DNA from 3 places in the Brevibacillus sp. MER 51 genome. Region 1 is predicted to be linked to each of the others. Evidence: riboswitches for the same ligand, from Rfam matches in the RefSeq annotation. Region 1 holds a riboswitch; each other region holds the start of a gene.
The links. A riboswitch is a leader RNA that binds a small molecule or an ion and turns the genes downstream of it on or off. The one in region 1 is predicted to bind S-adenosylmethionine.

Region 1 (7,249 bases):
GGAGGCAGGCGAGTACGACGAACGATTAGTCCTGATGGGCGCAACCAATGTTCCATGGGAATTGGAGCCTTCCATGCTTCGAGCGGCTGGGTTTGATCACTGGATTTTTGTCGGACCGCCAGATCGGCAAGCACGGGAGGATATTTTTCGCTTAAAACTGGAGGGCCGTCCCTCTGAGATGCTCGATTATGAGCAATTGGCAGGATGGACAGAGTTTTATTCGGGGGCAGACATCGAGTACGTGGTGGAGCTCGCGACGGAGCAAGTATGGCATGATATCGTAACAAAAGGGGTCGATCGCCCGATTCAAATGAGCGATCTGCGTGAGGCCATTGCAGCTACGTATCCAACAACCATTGAGTGGTTGAGGACTTTGAAAGAACATTTGAAGCAAGTGGATGACAATGGAATTTATGATGAAGTGTGGGACTACCTATCTCTTCATAGTAGAATCTGAAATCAACGAAAAGACTGTCGGCACGCTATCAAGCTGCGGTCTTTTTTTGTGCAAATGTTAGAATATTGACTCAATACAGTCTTTTTTGTACGCTGAGTATAGGCGCTAACAGTTGCTGGAAGGTGGAGAATACGCGATGAAAATAATAGATATATCCCGTCCGTTCATGGCAGGTATGCCGACCTGGCCAGGAGACACTCCCTTTTACTATGTCGTAAACTGGCCCAAAACGGAGAGTGGCTCAGTCAATGTCGGTAAAGTAACCATGAGTGTTCACACAGGTACCCATGTGGATGCTCCGTTTCATTTCGATGACGATGGCCGAAAAATAGCTGAATTGCCTCTAGACTTGTACATCGGAGAGGCAAGAGTGGTGGAGCTTACTGGACGTTCCAGCATTGGCCCAGAAGATTTTGCCCAGGTTGATCTGGAGGGGGTCGAACGCTTGCTGCTCAAAACGTTATCATGGAGCGATCCCCATCAATTTCCGTCAACCATCTGTCATCTGCGAGCGGACTTGCCAGCGTTTCTCGCCAAAAAAGGCATTCGGCTGATTGGAGTAGATGTCCCATCTGTCGATCCGCTAGACAGCAAGGAACTGGCTGCTCATCATGGACTTCACCAGCAGGATATTCATATTTTGGAGGGGCTTCTGCTCGATCATGTCGAACCGGGAGATTACGAACTGATCGCACTGCCGCTGTCTTTGGTAGAAGCAGATGGAAGTCCGGTACGTGCAATCTTGCGTCGTTCGTAAGGCTGCATATTGATAAAGCAGTGATTTTCTCGAATAATAACAGGGTAACGACAAAAAACCATCATTACGGCGTACGTATGAAGGGAATGAAAAAGTAGATGGAAGCGATGACCTTTGTCCTTTTTGGCGCGACAGGAGATTTAGCAAAACGCAAAATTTTCCCTGCGCTCTTCAATTTATATGTCGATCAAAAGTTGCCTGCCGCCTTTTCGATTATCGGCGTGGGGAGAAGGGCGTGGTCTGATGACGAATTTCAGGAATCTGTTCGCCATTCTGTCCATGAGTTTTCCCGTCGGGCCCAGATTGATTCCCACGAACTAGATGCTTTCTTGTCTGCTTGTCGCTATGCGGAAGTAAATGTCATGGAACCGCGTGCTTATGTTACGTTACATGATCTAGTCCTGCAAAGAGAGCAAGAGCTGCAGATTCCGCAAAACCGGATGTTTTACTTGTCAGTGGCCCCGCAATTTTTCGAGGGAATTGCAACCAATGTCAAAGCCAGCGGACTCGGTTCAACGACAGGCTGGAAGCGTCTGATCATTGAAAAACCGTTTGGACATGATTTGCAATCCGCGAAAGAATTGAATGAAAAGCTGGGGAAAGCATTTTCGGAAGAAGAAATTTATCGCATTGACCATTACTTGGGAAAACCGATGGTGCAAAACCTCGAGGCTCTCGAATTCGCGAACCCAGTCTTTCAGGCCCTCTGGAACAATCAGTACATCGCCAACGTGCAAATTACGGCGAATGAAACGGTCGGCGTCGAGGATCGGGCTGGATATTACGAGCCAGCTGGAGCACTGCGTGACATGCTTCAAAATCACATGCTGCAAATGCTCATGATTATCGCCATGCAGCTTCCGAAGCGAATCACATCCGCCCATATCCGCGAAGAAAAACGCAAGGTGATGGCAGCCGTGCGTCCGATGAAGAAAGAAGAAGTCGGGACCCACGTTATTCGCGGTCAGTATAGCGAGGGACATATTCAAGGAACGCCTGTGGCTGGCTACAGGGACGAGCCTGGTGTTGATCCAGTTTCCCTGACAGAAACGTATATTGCCACTCGTGTCTGGATTGATGACCCGTTTTGGGAAGGGGTACCTTTTTATATTCGCACGGGAAAAAGACTGCAAGAGAAGTCAACCAGGATCGTTATTGAGTTCAAAAATCCACACGAAAAGCTATACCAGGAGCAAAATGAAACGACAGCGCCTAATTTGTTGATCATCAGTGTGAATCCGAACGAAGGTATTGCTTTGCAGGTAAATAGTAAGAATCCGACAAATAGCGGTAAGATTGAGCCGGTGACGGTAGATTTCAGTGCAGGGACAAAAGACGTGCCAGAAGCGTACGAGCTGCTCTTGTTCGATGCACTCCGGGGGGATTCCACTTACTTTGCGCATTGGGATGAGGTCCGGTTGTCGTGGGAGTGGGTGACACCGATTTTGGAAGCCTTCGCTGAAAATTTGGTGCCGCTCTTCACGTATGAAGCCGGCTCATTCGGACCAAAGGCCGCAGAGCAATTGCTTGCAGCAGACGGATTCGAGTGGTGGCTCGATAAGGTCGAAGAACGAGTGCCAGTCACTGCAACGAGATAGAAAAAGAAAAGGGAGCGGATGAGATGCGATTTGGCGTAATCGGAACGAACTGGATCACCGAGGAATTCATCCAGGCTGGTCAAGAAGTAGAAGGATTTTCTCTTCAGGCTGTTTATTCACGTACCATCGAACGCGCCAAGGAAATCGCTGACAAGTACCATGCTCCATTCGCCTATAGCAGCATAGAAGAAATGGCTGCAAGCAAAAATATTGACGCGGTCTATATTGCGAGCCCCAACTCCTGCCACGCGGAACAAGCGATCCAGTGCATGGACGCGGGGCTGCACGTATTGTGTGAAAAGCCACTCGCTTCCAATGCAATTGAGGTAGAAGAAATGATCGAGGCAGCGAAAAGAAATGACGTGCTTCTCATGGAGGCTGTCAAATCTACACTGTTGCCCAATTTTTTTGCGATACAAGACAACCTTCACAAGCTGGGAAAAGTACGGCGTTTTATTGCGAGCAATTGCCAATATTCTTCGCGCTATGACGCCTACCGCGAAGGGAAGGTTTTACGTGCTTTTGATCCTGCTTTTTCAAACGGAGCCTTGATGGACATCGGTATTTATTGTCTTTATCCGTTACTCATCCTTTTTGGCAGACCAGACGACGTCAAAGCAGGAGGAATTGTGCTTGATTCTGGCGTGGATGGAGAAGGCAGTATGCTGTTGAAGTATCGCCAAATGGATGCCATCATTAGCTACTCGAAAATTACGACCTCCTATCAGCCAGCAGAAATTCAAGGGGAGGATGCCACGATGGTGATCGATCGAATCAACCATCTCAAAGAAGTGGACATTCGTTACAGGGACGGACGAATCGAGCAAGTAACAAGGCCACAGACCCCGAAGACTATGCACTATGAAATAAGAGAATTCTTGCGCTTGGCAAGGATTGGGGCCAGACAATCCGCAACGAATTCGCATGAAGTTTCCAAAATGGCCATGCAGGTCATGGATGAAGCGAGAAGACAGATGGGGATTGCTTTTCCAGCGGATCGAAAAAAACAGTAGGCAAAGGGGAGTGGGTTTGGGATGAAAATGTATGATGTAACCGCCACCGTGTACGAAGGAATGACGGTATATAAAAACAAGCCGGAAAAGCAGCCGAAAATACATACGGCTACCAGTGGGTATGTAACCGAATCGAGAATCGATATGGACCTTCACACGGGTACCCATGTGGATGCTCCCCTGCACATGGTGAATGCTGGCGATACATTTGAGAGTATTTCCTTGGAGAAGCTAGTGGGCAATTGCAAGGTTCTCGATCTCACAGCTGTAGAAGACAGGATCACACGCGCTGACTTGGAGAGATTCGATCTTGCGCGGGGAGATTTTGTCCTGTTTAAAACGAAAAACTCTTTTGAAGAGGCGTTCTCTTTTGAATTCATCTTTCTGTCAGAGGAAGGTGCGGAATATGTAAGTGAGCTGGGGGTGCGGGGTATTGGTACCGATGCACTTGGAATCGAACGTAGTCAGGAAGGTCACCCCACACATAAAAAGCTGTTTGCAGCGGGAGTCATTGTCATTGAAGGCTTGCGGCTAGCAGAGGTCCCGCCAGGCGAGTACTTTCTGGTAGCTGCCCCACTCAAGCTGATTGGCACCGATGCAGCCCCGGCAAGGGTCCTACTGTTTGAAGGTTTACATAGCAATTTGTCTATCGAAACTGAATGACGAGGAGTGGGAAGCATATGCTCAGACGACCAGAGCGGGATGAATACGCTGCTTATTTTGACTATTATATTGGACTTGTACCCGAGGGGGAGCTGCAAACGATCCTCACACAACAAGGAGAGAGGCAAGTCGCATTATTTTCCTCACTTGCGCCCGAGCAAATGGATTATCGGTATGCACCAGGCAAATGGACGGTAAAAGAGGTTTTGGGTCATCTCGTCGATACAGAACGCATCATGAGCTATCGCTTGTTAAGAATCGCGAGAGGAGATCAGACACCCCTCGTTGGTTTTGATGAGAATGCTTTTGTCGAACACGGGTATTTTCAGCTAAGAGACCTGTCTGATTTACTGGAAGAGTATAAGGCTGTTCGTGCTTCCACCATCGCGCAGGTCCGCGGAATCTCTCCGGAAGCATGGTTGCGTACAGGACTTGCCAACGGAAACAAACTATCTGCAAGGACATTGGCCTACGCGATTGCTGGACATGAAGCTCACCACACTACCATTTTGAAAGAGCGGTATTTGGGGGAAGGTAAAATGTGAGGGTAGTAGTGAGAAAGACAATTTCATAGGTGGAAACAGGTTCTTTAGGGCGTAAACATATTCGCCACAAGGATAATAGGGAAGCTCGGTGCAAATCCGACACGGTCCCGCCACTGTAAGAGGGGAGTCAGCGTCCAACAAGCCACTGGTCTATCCAAATAGACGGGGAAGGCGACGCTAGACGATGAACCCATAGTCAGGAGACCTGCCTGTTTCGACAACACTGATAGACCTACGGGAGATAGGGAGGTGTTAGAGATGGCTTGCGAAAAACAGCGAGTGGACAAGTACGTCCCTCTTTTTCTGGCATTTTCTAACGATCGTCACGGTCGAGCGGAAAATGCTTTTTTTATTTTGGGCAGGATAAAAGAAGAGGAGGGCGTATGATGATTCAAGTTTTTATTTGCCAATGGTGCGGATATGTTGAGGAAAAGGAGCTGCCTGAGGACTGCCACGAGGGCGTGTTTCATTGCACTTGCTGCAGTATGGAAGAGGTAGAGAGCCTGTTCACCTACAACTGAAAGCTTTGCCAAAATCAGCTTGCAATCAGAAAAGAAAGAATTTTGTTGACGCTTGCCTTGGAATTTCTTAGAATAAAGCTCAACAGCATAAATGGTTCTTATCCAGAGAGGTGGAGGGTCTGGCCCGATGAAGCCCGGCAACCGTTGCATATAGCGACAAGGTGCCAATTCCTGCGAGACGTTTCGTCTCGAAAGATAAGAAGCGGGTTACTCCATTGGTAGATGAACCTTCTTCTTAGCGAAGAAGGTTTTTTAATTTCATATTTTCTTTATCCAGAGAGGTGGAGGGACTGGCCCGATGAAGCCCGGCAACCGTCACGCATATTTTGTGACAAGGTGCCAATTCCTGCAGGACATATACGTCCTGGGAGATAAGGAGGGGGAGCATTAGCTACTTACAAGCCTTCTTCTTATCGAAGATGGCTTTTTCTTTTTATCCAAAATTCGGGGTATGGGGTGGTTAGAATGAGTGCAGAAGTGGTACGCGTAGGATTATTGGGATTGGGGACAGTGGGTGGAGGCGTAATCAAAACGATTCGCTCGCAACAGGAGAAGCTGGCTACTCGTCTGGGTAAACGAATTGAGATCGTCAAGGCATTGGTGCGTGACTCGGAAAAAGAGCGGGCGGTTCATGTCGACCCGGCTTTATTGACAACAGATTTTGAGGATGTATTGAGAAGCGATGTGGATATCGTGGTGGAGGTCATGGGTGGTGTAGAACCTACCTATGACTACGTTCGTGCTTTGATCGAAAAGGGCTGCCATGTGGTAACGGCCAACAAAGAGCTCCTGGCGAAAAAAGGAACAGAGCTAGTCGATTTGGCAAATCAGCATCAAGTGCATCTTGCCTATGAAGCGAGTGTGGCAGGGGGCATCCCGATCTTGAGTGTGCTGAGGCAGTTCCTTCGCACGAATGATATCCAAGGTGTTCGCGGTATTCTCAACGGAACAACGAACTTCATCTTGACGAAAATGGAAGCAGAGCAGCTCTCATATCAGGAGGTGCTCAAGCAAGCGCAGGAGCTGGGCTATGCGGAAGCAGACCCTCGTTCGGATGTAGAAGGCTTCGATGCTATGTACAAATTGTATATCTTGGCACAGCTTGTTTACGGAGAATCGCTGCCTTTAGCGGATGTTGTTCGTAAAGGAATTGCAGATTTGTCAGCAGGTCACATTCGGATTGCAAGCGAGCTGGGGTATCGGATCAAGCTGATCGCGCAGGCCTATCAAGCTGAGAAAGGAATTCGCCTATCTGTTGAACCAACTATGCTTCCGCTGAGCCATCCGTTGGCGCAAATCCACGACGCATTTAATGCTGTCCAGCTATCCGGCAACATCGTGGGGGACTTGCTGTTTACAGGAAGAGGGGCAGGAGAGCTTCCTACAGCAAGTGCAGTCGTGGAGGATTTGGCCTATTTATTGACACAGCCATTCACGCCGCATCCTACCTGGAAAGAAAAAACGGCTGACAAAGCTGGAGCTACATCGGACTCGGCAGAACACGTCCTGTGTTATCTTGAGGGCTCATGTCATACTGCGACGCCAGACCGAGTCTTGCATTTCCTTCAGCAGGCAGGAGTGAACGTGCATAAGCTAAAAGTCCAATTCGATTTGGGTGGCGTCTTGCGCGCAGGCTTGATCGTGACAGGAATCAGTGAAGAGCATGAGTCTTTCTTGAAAAATGATTTTGGCTTA
Region 2 (7,249 bases), on a different contig from region 1:
ATCCGGCTGAGCATGTCGTGAATCAGGAGCTGTGGGAAGTGGCCCACGACTATTTGGAGAAGCTTCCGGAAAAGCAGAGACAGGTCATTTTGTTGTCTGCATTGCAGCTTTCCTATGCGGAAATGGCAGAGGTACTCGGGATTGAGCTGGCAGACGTCAAGCGTTCCTTGTTTCGGGGACGACAAAAGATGCGGCAGTTGTGGAGGGAGGAAAGCCAGTGATGAACAAGGATGAGAATCATCGCGAGCAAAGGCTGCTTGCTTATTTGCGTGGGGAAATGGCGGAAGAAGATTCAAAACTATTCGAGGAAGAAATAGCGGCTGACGTGGAGTACGCACAGCGGTTGGAAAGGCTTTTGTTGGGGGAAGAAACGGGGGAGGACAAGGTGAAAATAAACCAGCCTGAAACACTGTCGGCTGAAAAACAGCGTGCCATTGTGCGCCGGGGGAAATGGAAAAATCGGTTGTCCAACGCTGGGTTCACCATAGGGATTCCCTTTTTGGCCGGAGTTGTGTTGCTGATTTTGAATGGCTGGGTCGGGTCGCTGATGCATGAAGATCTGTTCCGCGTTGCGAAGTCGATAGTCAATTTTACGCAGCCAGGTGTGAGAGTGGGGAGCAGTGGCTCGCAGGTCGGATTGCTGTACGGAAACATCAGTATGGAACTACGTGAGCGGGTTGGGGGGGAAGAAAAGGTCGCGGGTCGTTTTGAGAGTACGAATGTGCTATGGAACGTGAATGCCAAGCCGCAATGGACGAACGGGGTCAGGGAACAGAAGCTGTATTTCCGTTATCCGACAGACGGGGAAATGGGGGATACGGAATCTCGCACTGTACCTGCCTGGACAACGATGGAGAAGCTACCTGAGGGGACCGTTTCTCAGCTCGCGATTTCCTTCGATCACTTCCTGACGTACGAGGAGTACTATGAATTGGTTTCCCGCCATGTCACCTCTTCGGGACAAGATACGGTTTGGTTTGCGGTAGACACAGGGGTGGAGCGAAAGCAAGCAGAAGACGATGGGGCAAATCGATTTCTCGGTCCCGGGTACGTGTGGGGATTTGCGCAGCATGAACTGGATTACGGAGATGCGCCCATTCGGGTAAACGGGGAAGGGGACAGGAGAATGGCCGCCTACTTGGAAGAGATGAAGTACTTATCTGAGCAAGAAGATCTGGCTCGCGATGTCGGCGGATCTTTGCTATTTCGTAGCGACCTTCAGATAGCCGAACGATACAACTACATGCAGCAAAACGGAGTGCGAATCTACGGCGCCGTCCTCACTGGACCTACGAAAGAACTGTTGAAGCTCAAGGCCGAAAAGTCGATAACAGCAGCGTTATTGGGCAAAGTAGACTGGTGGAATTGGGATCGCCCTGCGGCATCGGGAACACAATCCAGCTATTGATAGCAAGGTGCGAATTTTTGCACAAAAGGGTGTTGACATCGTGGAAGCGTTGGTTGTATGATTCAAACTAAATCAAAAACCGAATACGTTTTGGATACCTTATCCAGAGAAGGTGGAGGGACTGGCCCGATGATACCCGGCAACCGACATGACGCCATTCAGACGCGAGGAAGCGACTGATTGACAGGCGACATGCACGGTGCTAATTCCTGCAGAAACAAAAGTGGTCTGGAAGATAAGGGGGACATCAACACGGTTCTTACACGTGACGACAGCGACCTCTTTTCTTCGGGAAAAGAGGTCTTTTTTGCTCTCATGACACAAACAAAACAAGTAGAGATAGAGGAAAAATACGTAGAGGGGAGTTTTGAAATCATGGCATATCGCGCATTGTCTGAACAGGAAGCAGTGGAGTACGTAAAAGCAATACCGGATCTTTTTAGCGAAGGAGCAGAGCTGACCAGCCGTGAAATCGGGGATGGTAACCTCAATCTGGTTTTTGACATTCAGGAGCCGGCAACCGGTAAGAGCGTCATTGTCAAGCAAGCACTGCCTTTTGCCCGCGTCGTGGGAGAATCTTGGCCGCTTACGATTGATCGGGCTCGCATCGAGAGCGAGGCACTCCGCATTCAGCACAAATACGTTCCAGACCTGGTGCCGCAGGTGTATCATTTCGACGGGGAGCTTGCGTTGACTGTCATGGAAAACGTCGGGGACCACATCATCATGCGCAAAGGTTTGATCGAAGGAAAGCGGTACCCACTATTCGCGAAGCAAATTGGCCGTTTTCTCGCGCAAACCTTGTTCTTCACATCCGATCTGGGCGCGCATCCGTACGATAAAAAAGCGCTAGTCGGAACATTCATAAATCCAGAATTATGCAAAATCACAGAAGATCTCGTCTTTACCGATCCATATGAAAATGCGCCTACCAACGATTTCAATCCGTTGATTCGCCGCGAAGTCGAGGCGATCTGGAACAACCGGCCGCTGAAGCTGGAAATCGCCAAGCTGAAATACGATTTCCTTACGCGCTCGGAAGCGCTGCTGCATGGCGACTTGCATACCGGAAGTATTTTCATCACGGAAAACAGCTTGAAAGCAATCGATCCAGAGTTCGCTTACTACGGCCCAATCGGTTTTGACATCGGGGCGGTTATTGCCAATCTGCTGCTCAACTACGCAGGCCAGCACGGTTTGCAAAAAGATCAAGGAGAACGGGAAGCGTACCGCGAATACTTACTGGAAACGGTCGAGGATGTCTGGAATGAATTCGTTTCGCAATTCGTTCAACTCTGGCACAAGCACGCCAAAGAGCGCAGCGCTCATGTCGAAGGACTGTGGCAAAGCTACGTGAAGCGCTTGATTCAGGATACAGCAGGCTATGCAGGCTGCAAAATCTTGCGTCGTGTCATCGGCTTGGCAGGCGTAGCAGACCTGAATGCCATTGAAGACGACCAGACTCGCGCAGAAGCAGAACGTCTGGCGCTCTCGATAGGAGAAGCGTTGATTCTCGGTCGCGGCGGCATCGACGAATCGACAGATATCACGGACATCGTACGCACTGTGACCGAACGTTACTATCAGGAGGCTACAACAGTATGACAACCAGCACCCAATTGGCACCTGTTAAGTGGGAGAATGACGCATTGGTCTTGCTTGACCAGACGCGTCTGCCAGTAGAAACGATCTATTTGAACTTGACCACCTCCGAGCAAGTATGGGGTTCCATCCGACGCTTGGAAGTCCGTGGCGCACCAGCGATTGGCATGGCGGCGGCTTACGGGCTCTACCTGGGCATTCGTGGCAGTGAAGTGAGTAACTACGACGAGTTTTGGCAGGAACTGAACCAGCAGGCAGACTACTTGGGCTCTTCCCGTCCGACAGCCGTGAATCTGTTCTGGGCGTTGGATCGCATCAAGGCTCGTGTTGAAAAAGAAAGCGGTGGGTCGATTGCCGAGTTGAAGGCGTCCGTGCTCGATGAAGCACTGGCGATTCAAAAGGAAGACGCTGAAGTATGCCGGACCATCGGAGAGCATTTGCTGACTCTGTTGCATGACGGTATGGGAATTCTCACGCACTGTAATCCAGGAGCATTGGCTACGGCAGCGTACGGTACGGCTACCGCTCCCTTTTATTTGGCAAAGGAACGCGGCTGGAACTTAAAGGTGTACGCGGACGAAACTCGTCCTGTCCTGCAAGGCGCTCGTCTTACTGCATTCGAATTGCAGCAAGCAGGGATTGATGTGACGCTGATCTGCGACAACATGGCGGCGATGGTGATGTCCCAAGGGAAAGTAGAGGCTGTCATCGTGGGTACAGACCGCGTAGCAGCGAACGGAGATGTCGCCAATAAAATTGGTACGTATGGGGTAGCGGTTTTGGCAAAAGCTCACGGCATTCCTTTTTACGTGGCAGCTCCCTTGTCCTCCGTAGATCTGGAGACACCGACAGGCGCAGATATTCCGATTGAAGAACGTCCAGCCGAGGAAATTACCCATGGCTTGGGCAAACAGGTAGCTCCAGACGATATCAAGGTGTACAATCCTGCGTTCGATGTAACGCCTGCGAAGTACATTACAGCGATCGTCACGGAGACAGGCATTTTCAAGCCGGAAGAGATCGGCAATAGCAAAAAATAAAAGAACTTTTTATAAGCGTTCGCCCTTTGTTTCTGGCGGGCGCTTTTTGCCCATTTTGGTGTTTCCTAGTAAAATATCCAAGAAAAGGGGAGATTCGTATGCAAACGATTCAACGGATAACCATCAATGAAGATACGTACTTGAAACAATTAGAATTAGCTGATGCTGAGGAGTTATTTTTGCTTACGGATTCGAACCGGGAGAGTCTTATGGAATGGCTGCCGTGGCTGAATTATACGAAGAAGGTAGAGGATTCTCGTCAATTCATCCAAGCGACGATCCATCAGTACAACGATAATCGCGGCATCAACTATGGCATTTGGTACCAAGGACGTCTGGCTGGCACGGTCGGCGTACATACGATAGATTGGATCAACAAAAAGACGTCCATTGGCTATTGGCTGGGTGCGCAATTTCAGGGCAAGGGTCTGATGACAGAAGCAGTGGCGACCTACTTGGACGTATTAATCTTCGGGTCATGGGATTTGGAAAAAGTAACGATTCAGGCTGCTACAGAAAACTATAAGAGCAGATCGATCCCGGAGCGATTAGGCTTTCAACTGGAAGGGATACTGCGCCGGAATGAATTCCTGTACGATCATTACGTGGATCATGCTACTTACAGCTTGCTAAAAGAGGAATGGCTTGACTGGAAAACCGATAAAAAATCTTAGATTGAACTGTATGCATCGATTGACAATGAAAATTCTGTAAATTACGATGGTGAAGACAGATCAAGAGGGCTGCGTGTGATTCGCAAGCCCTTTTTTAGTCGTGCTGTTAGGCTTGAAAAAAATAGAGGTGAAATACATGCAGACACTTCGGCAATTATCTTGGTTTTTCCGCGCCTATTGGAAACGGTACGTCATTGGAATCGCTGTGCTGTTTATCATCGACGTCCTCATGCTTTGGCCGCCGAAATTAATCGGGGACACGGTGGATTCGATTCGCAACAGTTCCCTGACGGACGCTGATTTGACGCAAACAGTGGTCATCTTGCTCGTATTGGGTGTTAGCTTGTATGGATTGCGGTTTCTCTGGCGGTATTTGTTAAATGGAGGAGCTTTAATTCTCGAGAGGACGTTGCGCGAGCGACTGTTTGCCCATTTGACCAGAATGACCCCGTCGTTTTTTCATCGCAAACGCAGTGGCGATCTGATGGCTGTCGCCACCAACGACATTCCTGCCATAGAACAAACGGCGAGTACAGGGGTGCTTACGCTTGTCGATGCGTTGTTCATGACCTTGTTAACACTAGGCGTCATGGTAACAGCAATTGATTGGAAGCTGACACTGGCTGCACTGATCCCGATGCCGTTTTTGGCTTGGTCAACAGCGTACTATGGAAGGCTGCTGCATGAGCGTTTTTACTTGGCGCAGGAAGCCTTCGGAGAGATGAATGATCATGTTCAACAATCCGTATCGGGCGTTCGGGTATTGAGAGCATTTGTTCAGGAAAAGGCCGATATCGAGGCATATCGCCGGGTTAGTGAGAAAACGTTGGAGCGAAATGTGAGCGTTTCGCGGATCGACGCCCTGTTCGAGCCGACGATCGCGATTATTATTGGCTTCAGCTTTTTGATCGGGCTGGGCTATGGGACGTATTTGGTGTTCACCAGCGCCATTTCCTTAGGGGATTTGGTTGCGTTCAATTTATACTTGGGACTTTTAATTTGGCCGATGTTCGCCTTTGGTTGGCTGGTCAATGTGTTGCAGCGCGGTGGCGCATCCCATAAGCGTTTTACAGAGCTAATGGTGGAGCAGCCAGATGTGACAGAGGCAGCGAATCCGGTCACGAGTCAAATCGCCAATACCGTGGAAGCACGCCATTTTTCCTTTACGTATCCGGGCACTGACAAGCCGGCACTCACCGACATCTCGTTTCGTTTGGATGAAGGAGAGACGCTTGGGATTGTCGGACGGACAGGAAGCGGCAAGTCGACGTTGTGCCGTGCCTTATTGCATCAATATCAGATGCAGGAACATGCCCTATTTATCGGGGGCATCCCGATTGAAGAACTTGCTTTTGATACGCTGCGGGAAAAAATCGGCTACGTGCCTCAGGAGCATTTGCTGTTCTCACGGACGATTGCAGAAAATGTTACATTCGGAAAACCACAAGCGACGACCGAGGAAGTGATGCATGCGCTGGAGCTTGCGGAGATGAAGAGAGATCTGGAGCAATTCAGAGATGGATTGCAAACCATGGTTGGAGAGAAGGGGGTCACCCTCTCCGGGGGACAAAAACAGCGCATTTCCATTGCACGTGCGCTTTTGATGGATGCGGGTATTCTGATTCTCGACGATTCTTTATCGGCTGTGGATGCGCGGACGGAGGAAAGCATTCTTCGTCATTTGCGACAGGAGCGCGCGGATAAAACGACCATTATTACGGCCCATCGTCTGTCTGCGGTACAGCACGCTCAACTGATTCTCGTGCTGGATGAGGGGCAGATCGTCGAGCGGGGGACACATGATGAGCTGATGCAGCGCAACGGCTGGTATGCAGAGCAGTACCGTCGTCAGCAAATGGAACAGGATGTGGCTGGTTGAGAGAGGGGGAAAGCGTTTCATGAGCAAAGAAAATGTATGGGGGCGTTTGACCGAGTACGCCAGGCCATTTCAAAAGCAAATACTGGGCGCGCTGTTCCTGCTCTTGCTGGGGACGAGTGCAGAGCTGGCGGGTCCTTTTTTAGCCAAGGTCATGATTGATAATCACATTCTGGCGATCCAAAAGCCTTGGTATCAACTGGACGAAGTGCCACCACAAGCAGCGGTGCAAGTCGCCTCATTGAACGGTACGAACTATATTCGTGAAGATGTCGCAGCGAAGACGGGTCTTGCTTTGGACAGGATCAATCAAAAAGAAGTAACGGTACTGACTGAAGGCACGACCTATTACCTGGTTTCCGGCAAAGTGAATCCAAACACAGAGAAGCAATTCACCCTGATTACGCCAGAAAACGGCAGGGAACGCTTCGAGGTAACAACGAAGGATCAATCAGGTCAAAAGATGACCTCCACAGGCATTCGGCTGACCGCAGAGGAAGTCAAGGAGATGTATCAAGGGGATGTCTTGCCTATTGTCTGGCTGTCCGTAGGTTATGGAGCACTGATCTTGCTCTCAGCTGGTTTCAACTACGTCCAGATTTTGTGGCTACAAAAGATCGCCCAGCGCATCATTCAGCAAATGCGGATG
Region 3 (7,249 bases), on a different contig from region 1:
GCTTAAAGGCGTGTTTCGCTTTTTGAATTGCGTCTCGGTCGGTGTCCCTAAGATCTTCGCTGTTTTCTCCTGTTTCCTCTACGAGCTTTCCTTGTTAATCGGTTTTTTAAAGCCTTAAGAGAATGTAAGGATGTCATCAGTAACGCAAGAGAAGAATATTTCCAGACGTAGCGACTTGTGTAGTCCCACCCAGCGGAGAAATGATTAGCGGGAAAAAGAAACGCAACGTGCCTATACGTCGAAGCGGCTACCACTTTTGCGTTTCCCCGCTAATCATTTCGGAGCGGACAGTACAGGCTTCCCTGCAAGACGGAGCCTGGAGCTTAGACTGGAAATATTCTTCTCTCCACTACAGCTACATTTCAAACGTCAAGAAGAAATGACTGCGTTTTAGCGGAAACTGTAAAAAAAGACACCCGTTACCGGGCGCCTCGTGATGTTTAGTGGTTTCTTATTTGTAAGTGTCGTAAGCGTTGGTCAACAGGCCAGCGATTGTCGCCAGTTCGTTGTTCTCGATCTGATGACGCTCGATCATGGTCATGATTTTGCCGTCTTTCATGATCGCGAAGGAAGGGGAAGATGGAGCATAGCCTTCGAAATACTCACGAGCTTTTGCAGTTGCTTCCTTGTCTTGACCAGCGAATACAGTGAAGATGTTATCCGGCTTGGTAGTGTGGTTCAAGGAATGTACAACTGCTGGACGAGCGAGTCCTGCTGCGCAGCCACAAACCGAGTTCACGACAACCAGTGTCAGGCCTTTTGCATTTGGCAGTGCTTGCTCTACTTCTTCAGCAGTGCGAAGCTCTTGAAAACCATTGCGAGTCAACTCATCGCGCATCGGTTGAATTACTTGGCTCATATATGCTTCATAAGACATCATTGGGCAACTCTCCTTTTTATCACGAAGTTCAACTTACTTATTATTATACCCCGACTGCGCCTACCCGAGAAAGCAGGAGCTACACTTCCATCAAAATGGTAAGAATCATTGGGTTACGGCCTGTTTTTTCATAAATGAACGGCTTGATCACTTCATTAATCTGTGACTTCAGCTCAGACCATTCCTTGATTTTCTTATCCAATGCTTCCTGTAGACGCCCACGAACAAGCTGTGTCGCTTCCTGAATCAAGGATTCTGAACCGCGTACGTATACGAAGCCGCGGCTCACGATATCTGGGCCCGTCAAAATTTTGAAGTTTTTCATATCCAAGCTGACAACGACGACCATCAAGCCATCCTCAGCCAAATGCTTGCGGTCGCGCAGGACGATATTGCCGACGTCGCCGATACCGCTGCCATCAATGAGGACAATCCCTGCTTGTACTTTACTGAGCCACGCTTTTTCGCGGTTGCAATTCAGCACTTCGCCGTTGTCCATAATAAAGATGTTGCTCTCCTCGATCCCAACCTGTTGGGCCAGCTTGGAGTGAGTCTTGAGCATCCGGTATTCCCCGTGGATCGGGATAAAATATTTCGGACGAATGAAGTTCAGCATGAGCTTCAACTCTTCGCTGCTGCCATGACCCGATGCGTGAATATCAAATTCGTGACTCAATACTACGTTAGCACCTGCACGGTACAGCTTGTCTATCGTGCGGCTTACGTTGATCGTGTTTCCTGGAATCGGAGATGCAGAAATGATCACTGTATCTTCTGGATAAATGGAAACAGTGCGATGCGATCCGGATGCAATCCGGGTCAACGCTGCCATCGGCTCACCTTGACTGCCTGTGCAAATAATCAGCACTTGGTTGTCCGCGTAATTATCGATGTGCTTAATATCAATCAGCATGCCCTCTGGCATCTGAATATAGCCCAGCTCTTGACCAATCAAGAATACCTTTTCCATACTGCGGCCAATAACCGCTACTTTGCGATTGCACTGCTCTGCAGCATCTACCACTTGCTGCAGACGATGCACGTTGGAAGCGAAGGTAGCCAGAATGATGCGTCCACGCGCTTTGCGTACCACATCGAGAATCCCTTCCCCTACCGATCTCTCTGACATCGTAAATCCAGGACGCTCACTGTTCGTACTATCGGACAAAAGCGCCAAAACATCTCCGCTCGCACCAATGCGTGCAATTTTTCCGTACTCCGTTGTTTGTCCGACTGGTGTCATGTCAAACTTGAAGTCACCCGTGTGAATGACCATTCCCTCTGGTGTATGGAGCACAATTCCCAGAGAATCTGGAATACTGTGGTTCGTCCGGAAAAATGTCGCCTTCAGCTTCGCAAAAGGAATTTCCGTATCTTCCGAAATCGGAATCAGCTTCACTTCATTTTGCAAACGGTGCTCTTCCAGCTTCGCCTTGACCAAGCCCAGGGTCAGACGACCACCGTAAATCGGCACCTTGATTTGCCGTAAAATATAAGGAATCGCGCCAATGTGATCCTCATGTCCGTGCGTTAACAAAAGTGCTTTGATTTTGTGCTGGTTGTCCACTAAATAGGAAACATCCGGGATAACCAGATCGATACCGAACATTTCGTTCTCGGGGAATTTCACCCCGCAGTCAATGATGATGATTTCGTCCTCATACTCGACGCAGTACATATTTTTTCCGATCTCGCCGAGGCCGCCCATCGCGAAAATCTTAACGTCGCTCAAACTCTTTCCTCCTAACATCGTCGTGCATGATTATGGGAATCCGAACCAAGCATGCCATTCTTATTATATCACAACGTAAGACGTTCGTTTCACCCAGTCTTGTCTATTCCACACATTCATCTTCGGTCAATAATCGAATACTGATACTCCAAATCGGCAACTCGTTCATCGGTAACGACACTAGCTCTCGCCCAGAAGTCGTGCTTCGCATAAGAATCGCCCGTCCATACCTCCGTAATTTCTCCTGAAGAGAGTTGTAGTGGTACGGCCTCGACTTCTTTTAATACGGCGCCGCTTTTGTTTTTCAATCGCAGCTTCAAATCGATCTCCAACGGCTGGTCCGACTGATTCCGTACCAGAATGAGGCTTGAATAAGGATACCCGGCACAATTTTTCGTACACTCTTGTCTGCTGTATACGAGGGCGAGGTCAATGGGCTTCTCATTGTCCATCTTCGCCTCTTTCCACTGGTCTTTTGCTTTTTGTACGACGATAACGTACTCCGCTTTCTTCAAAAAGGGACCCATCCCTAAAAAGGCAGCAGCAAAAAAGCTAAACAAACCAAAAGCTGTGCATAGAAAAACGAGGTTCATCTTCCAAAACTGTTTTCTCATCGTGATCAAAAAGCCAATATACAGGAGGATACAAACAAACACCAACAGGATACAAAAATAGAAAAATACCTCCAAGTCGGCCTCCGTGGGCAGAACAGGAATGCCATACTTCATTTGCCAATATACATTCGCGGCAAAGCAGCCCCCGTAAATCAATACGGCTGAAGCAATCGTGAGCCCCCATTTTTTCCAGAAAGGAGGCTTTTGGAAAATCGCCGCAAGAACCCCCACTAACACAGGAACGCCAAATAAGGGAATGAGCAAGTAATGCATCGAATACCTCCCGCACTTCATTGTCATTATTTTCTACGAATCATATTCCGAAAAGTCTTCAAAATACATGGCAAGCCATTTCGAAAAGGAGAGGGATCAGCAAGTGCAAACCGCTCGTCGCCTATTTCGCTATCGGAACATGATGCCCCTTCTCTCTATCGTACTTTTCCTCTTCATCTTTCAGACGGTCCCTACCTATGCCCAGCCTTCCTATGCAAAATGGGGCAGACTCGCAATGCAGGAAACGATGAAGCGATATCCAAGCGCTCAAATTGTGGATTACCTGCATGTCGGACGAAAACAAAAAACGCCCACCACGTCGGAAGAGACGTTTAAGCTCTTGCTTCAAGAAAGCAATCGCAGGTGGGCGTTACTCGTTCATATTGAATTCGTGAATCAGACAGAAGAAGTCGTAAACATCTCCTATGAGGAGACCCGCTAGTCAGCGAGCTGTACCATCTCTTTCATCATGACATCCAGTTCCATGTTGGCTGCCATCCCGTACGCGCGACGCATGTTTCCATCTCCATCCACCAGGAACATGCGAGCCGTATGTGAATAAGAACCATCTGGCTCCTTAATGACCATCAGACCAAAATCCTTCGTCACTTTCTCTACATCCTGAGCGTCCCCACGCAGGAACTTCCAGCCACTCTGATCTGCCTTGAACTTGGCTGCATACTCCTGCAAGACTTCCGGTGTATCGTTATCAGGGTCAAAAGAAATGGAAACAAACTCCACTTTGTCTCCGAACAGTCCCTTTTCCTTCAGCTGATCTTGCAGTTTGGCCATGTTGAACGTAGTCGCCGGACAAATATCCGGGCACTTGGTAAACATAAACTCTACCAATCGTACCTTGCCAGCACTTGAATTAAATGTATAGGTTGTTCCGTCACTGTTGTCCAAGGTGAAATCCGCGATCGGCTTCAACACTTCGATCTTCTCTTCTGTCATGTAATTATAACCAAATACTCCGATGATAGCCAAAAGGATAATACCAGCTAACACAGGAAACCAATGTTTTTTCATTGCAGATTCCTGCTGCAATTGTGCTCCTTCACTCACGGGTTGCTACCTCCCTGCTTGTCCCATGCGTGATGCCTCCTGATTACACACGGGAGGCATTCACACTGTTTCTATCACGTCTTACTGTTCCACTTCACCTGGCCATGCGAGCATGCCGCCAACCATATTTGCCACGTCGTATCCTTGTGCACTCAAATACTCTGTAGCTGTATTGCTTCTGGCACCACTGCGGCAAACCATCACAATCGGAATGTTCTTATCCAATTCATCAATGCGATGTGGCAAAAAGCCGAGCGGGATTAGCTTTGCCTCTTTAATGTGACCTGCATTCCACTCTTCCACTTCACGTACATCAATGACTTGCAGTTCCTCTTTGGCTTCCAGCTTTTCCAACAGCTCTTGTGGTGTAATTTCCTTTACTCCATGGCTCATCGCTATTTATCCTCCTATATGTACAATCAGATCAGTTGTAACCACCTCCATGATATCACACGCTTTTTTACTTTTCTAACGCGAAGAGCACTTGGCTTCACCATGCATCCATACTCCCCATTTTCTACCATTATCTCCTATTTCGCTGCGGCAATAGCCACACGGGATGTGAACAGCTTGAGACAAAACCGTTACAAATTAATGGCATGAGTGAACCACCTTCATTCATATATACATAAAAACCTCCCCGATAACTGTATATTTATCGTTGACAGCAAGGCTTTATTTTCATACAATTACGACAACAATTGTTTTCATCAAGAGCGGTGGAGGGACAGGCCCTACGAAGCCCGGCAACCAGCAGACTAGCTGCATGGTGCCAATTCCTGCAGAATCCAGTGATTCTGAGAGATGAACAAAAGCCCGTGCATGATGGAGCTTCTTCTTCTCAGGAGAATGCTCCGTTTTTTTATTTGCCGATTCCCCATAGTAAAAGGAGAGATGGACATGTCCGATCAACAACAATGGAAGCCAGAAACACTTGCGGTACACGGTGGACAGGAGGTTGACCCTGTAACAGGCTCGCGTGCTGTTCCGATCTATCAGACGACCTCCTATGTTTTCCGCGATACGGAGCATGCAGCCAACCTGTTTGGCTTAAAAGAGTTTGGGAACATCTATACACGTATCATGAATCCCACGCAGGATGTGTTTGAGAAGCGCGTTGCCTTACTTGAAGGTGGTGTTGGCGCACTCGCAACCGCATCCGGGCAAGCTGCCATTACATTCGCGATCTTAAATATTGCGCATGCAGGAGACGAAATCGTTGCTTCCAGCAGCCTCTACGGCGGTACCTACAACCTGTTCGCCCACACGCTTCCACGCCTTGGAATCAAGGTTCATTTTGCAGATCAATCCAATCCGGAAAATTTCCGGTCCTATATCAATGAAAAGACAAAAGCCGTGTTTTGCGAGACAATCGGAAACCCGCGCATTGATGTCGCTGATATCGGGGCGATCGCCCATATTGCTCACGAAAATGGCGTGCCTTTGATCGTGGACAACACCTTTGCAACTCCGATTTTGTGCCGTCCTTTTGAGCACGGGGCCGATATCGTCGTGCACTCCACCACCAAATTCATCGGCGGCCACGGAACGGCAATTGGCGGTATCATTGTAGACTCTGGAAAATTCGACTGGAACAACGGAAAATTCCCAGGTCTGACTACACCAGACCCCAGCTATCATGGCGTCGTCTATACAGAAGCAGTCGGTCCGCTTGCCTATATTATCAAGGCCCGTGTTCAGCTCCAGCGCGATATCGGAGCAGCAGTCGCCCCGATCAACTCCTTCTTGTTCCTGCAAGGATTAGAAACTCTGCATCTGCGCATCGAGCGGCATAGCCAAAACGCCTTGGCAGTAGCCCAATTCCTTGCCAATCACTCTGCCGTAGAGTGGGTGAGTTATCCGGGATTGGAGTCAGACTCCCAGCGTGAATTGGCCCAAAAATATTTGCCAAAAGGTGCTGGCGCGATTCTGACCTTTGGCATTCGCGGTGGCGTTGAGGCAGGAAAAGCATTGATCGAGTCAGTGAAGCTGTTCTCTCATCTCGCAAATGTCGGAGACTCCAAGTCACTCATCATTCACCCAGCAAGCACAACACATCAGCAGATGACGGAAGAAGAGCAGGCAGCAGCCGGAGTGACCCCGGGACTTATTCGCCTCTCCGTCGGCACAGAATCCATTGACGATATCATTTCCGATTTGGAGCAAGCCCTGCAGCGTGCGTTGCAATTATCCACGGTAGGTTAACCATACCTTTACAGAAAGAAGAATCATGTCATCTCTTTGGATAGAGATTTTGTGATTCTTCTTTTCCTTTTCTATTTTCGTTCGAAAAACATTGAATTTAACATTCGGTATTTATAAAATACAATCATGCACAAATTTTGGAAGGATGATCACATGAAGATTTTGAACATTGGCAGTGAACGAACGACCTACCGGGTTGATCTCTCGTATTCTCCTTTATTCGAAGCTGCCCTGGGAATCGCTGCCGCTACCTACGATCAATTGCATCACACGATGGAACACCCTCCTGCCTACTGGCGCCAACTGTTGGACGAGCTATCACCTTCTGTACGGCAAGAGGTCGAATATGCGAAGGAGCACAACACGTGGAAGACGCTTTTGCAACTGCTTGATCTCTGCCCTTTCGCTGATCTGGATTCCTTCCTCTCGTATGTCAGAGAGCTCTCAACCGAACAGCTCCGATACGAGGCCCTCCCTTAT

Region 2: it holds a riboswitch for S-adenosylmethionine, as region 1 does, so the genes downstream of both, mtnK (S-methyl-5-thioribose kinase) here and M3630_RS13095 (homoserine dehydrogenase) in region 1, are expected to answer to the same signal.
Region 3: it holds a riboswitch for S-adenosylmethionine, as region 1 does, so the genes downstream of both, M3630_RS24790 (homocysteine synthase) here and M3630_RS13095 (homoserine dehydrogenase) in region 1, are expected to answer to the same signal.

The regions. Positions count from the first base shown of each region.
Region 1 covers NZ_JAMAUS010000005.1:194,947-202,195, reverse strand. The annotation lists gene M3630_RS13130 (ATP-binding protein) at 1-457, shown strand, start outside; gene kynB (arylformamidase) at 594-1,214, shown strand; gene zwf (glucose-6-phosphate dehydrogenase) at 1,313-2,812, shown strand; gene M3630_RS13115 (Gfo/Idh/MocA family protein) at 2,836-3,825, shown strand; gene M3630_RS13110 (cyclase family protein) at 3,847-4,488, shown strand; gene M3630_RS13105 (DinB family protein) at 4,506-5,033, shown strand; cobalamin riboswitch at 5,054-5,260, shown strand; gene M3630_RS13100 (hypothetical protein) at 5,417-5,554, shown strand; SAM riboswitch class I at 5,650-5,756, shown strand; SAM riboswitch class I at 5,821-5,932, shown strand; gene M3630_RS13095 (homoserine dehydrogenase) at 6,020-7,249, shown strand, end outside.
Region 2 covers NZ_JAMAUS010000008.1:171,366-178,614, forward strand. The annotation lists gene M3630_RS18355 (sigma-70 family RNA polymerase sigma factor) at 1-221, shown strand, start outside; gene M3630_RS18360 (anti-sigma factor) at 221-1,408, shown strand; SAM riboswitch class I at 1,505-1,650, shown strand; gene mtnK (S-methyl-5-thioribose kinase) at 1,784-3,013, shown strand; gene mtnA (S-methyl-5-thioribose-1-phosphate isomerase) at 3,010-4,050, shown strand; gene M3630_RS18375 (GNAT family N-acetyltransferase) at 4,149-4,724, shown strand; gene M3630_RS18380 (ABC transporter ATP-binding protein) at 4,861-6,603, shown strand; gene M3630_RS18385 (ABC transporter ATP-binding protein) at 6,623-7,249, shown strand, end outside.
Region 3 covers NZ_JAMAUS010000014.1:105,635-112,883, reverse strand. The annotation lists gene M3630_RS24820 (BrxA/BrxB family bacilliredoxin) at 452-880, opposite strand; gene rnjA (ribonuclease J1) at 960-2,630, opposite strand; gene M3630_RS24810 (hypothetical protein) at 2,729-3,499, opposite strand; gene M3630_RS24805 (YqzG/YhdC family protein) at 3,603-3,941, shown strand; gene M3630_RS24800 (SCO family protein) at 3,938-4,564, opposite strand; gene M3630_RS24795 (rhodanese-like domain-containing protein) at 4,646-4,957, opposite strand; SAM riboswitch class I at 5,269-5,375, shown strand; gene M3630_RS24790 (homocysteine synthase) at 5,465-6,769, shown strand; gene M3630_RS24785 (ArsR/SmtB family transcription factor) at 6,923-7,249, shown strand, end outside.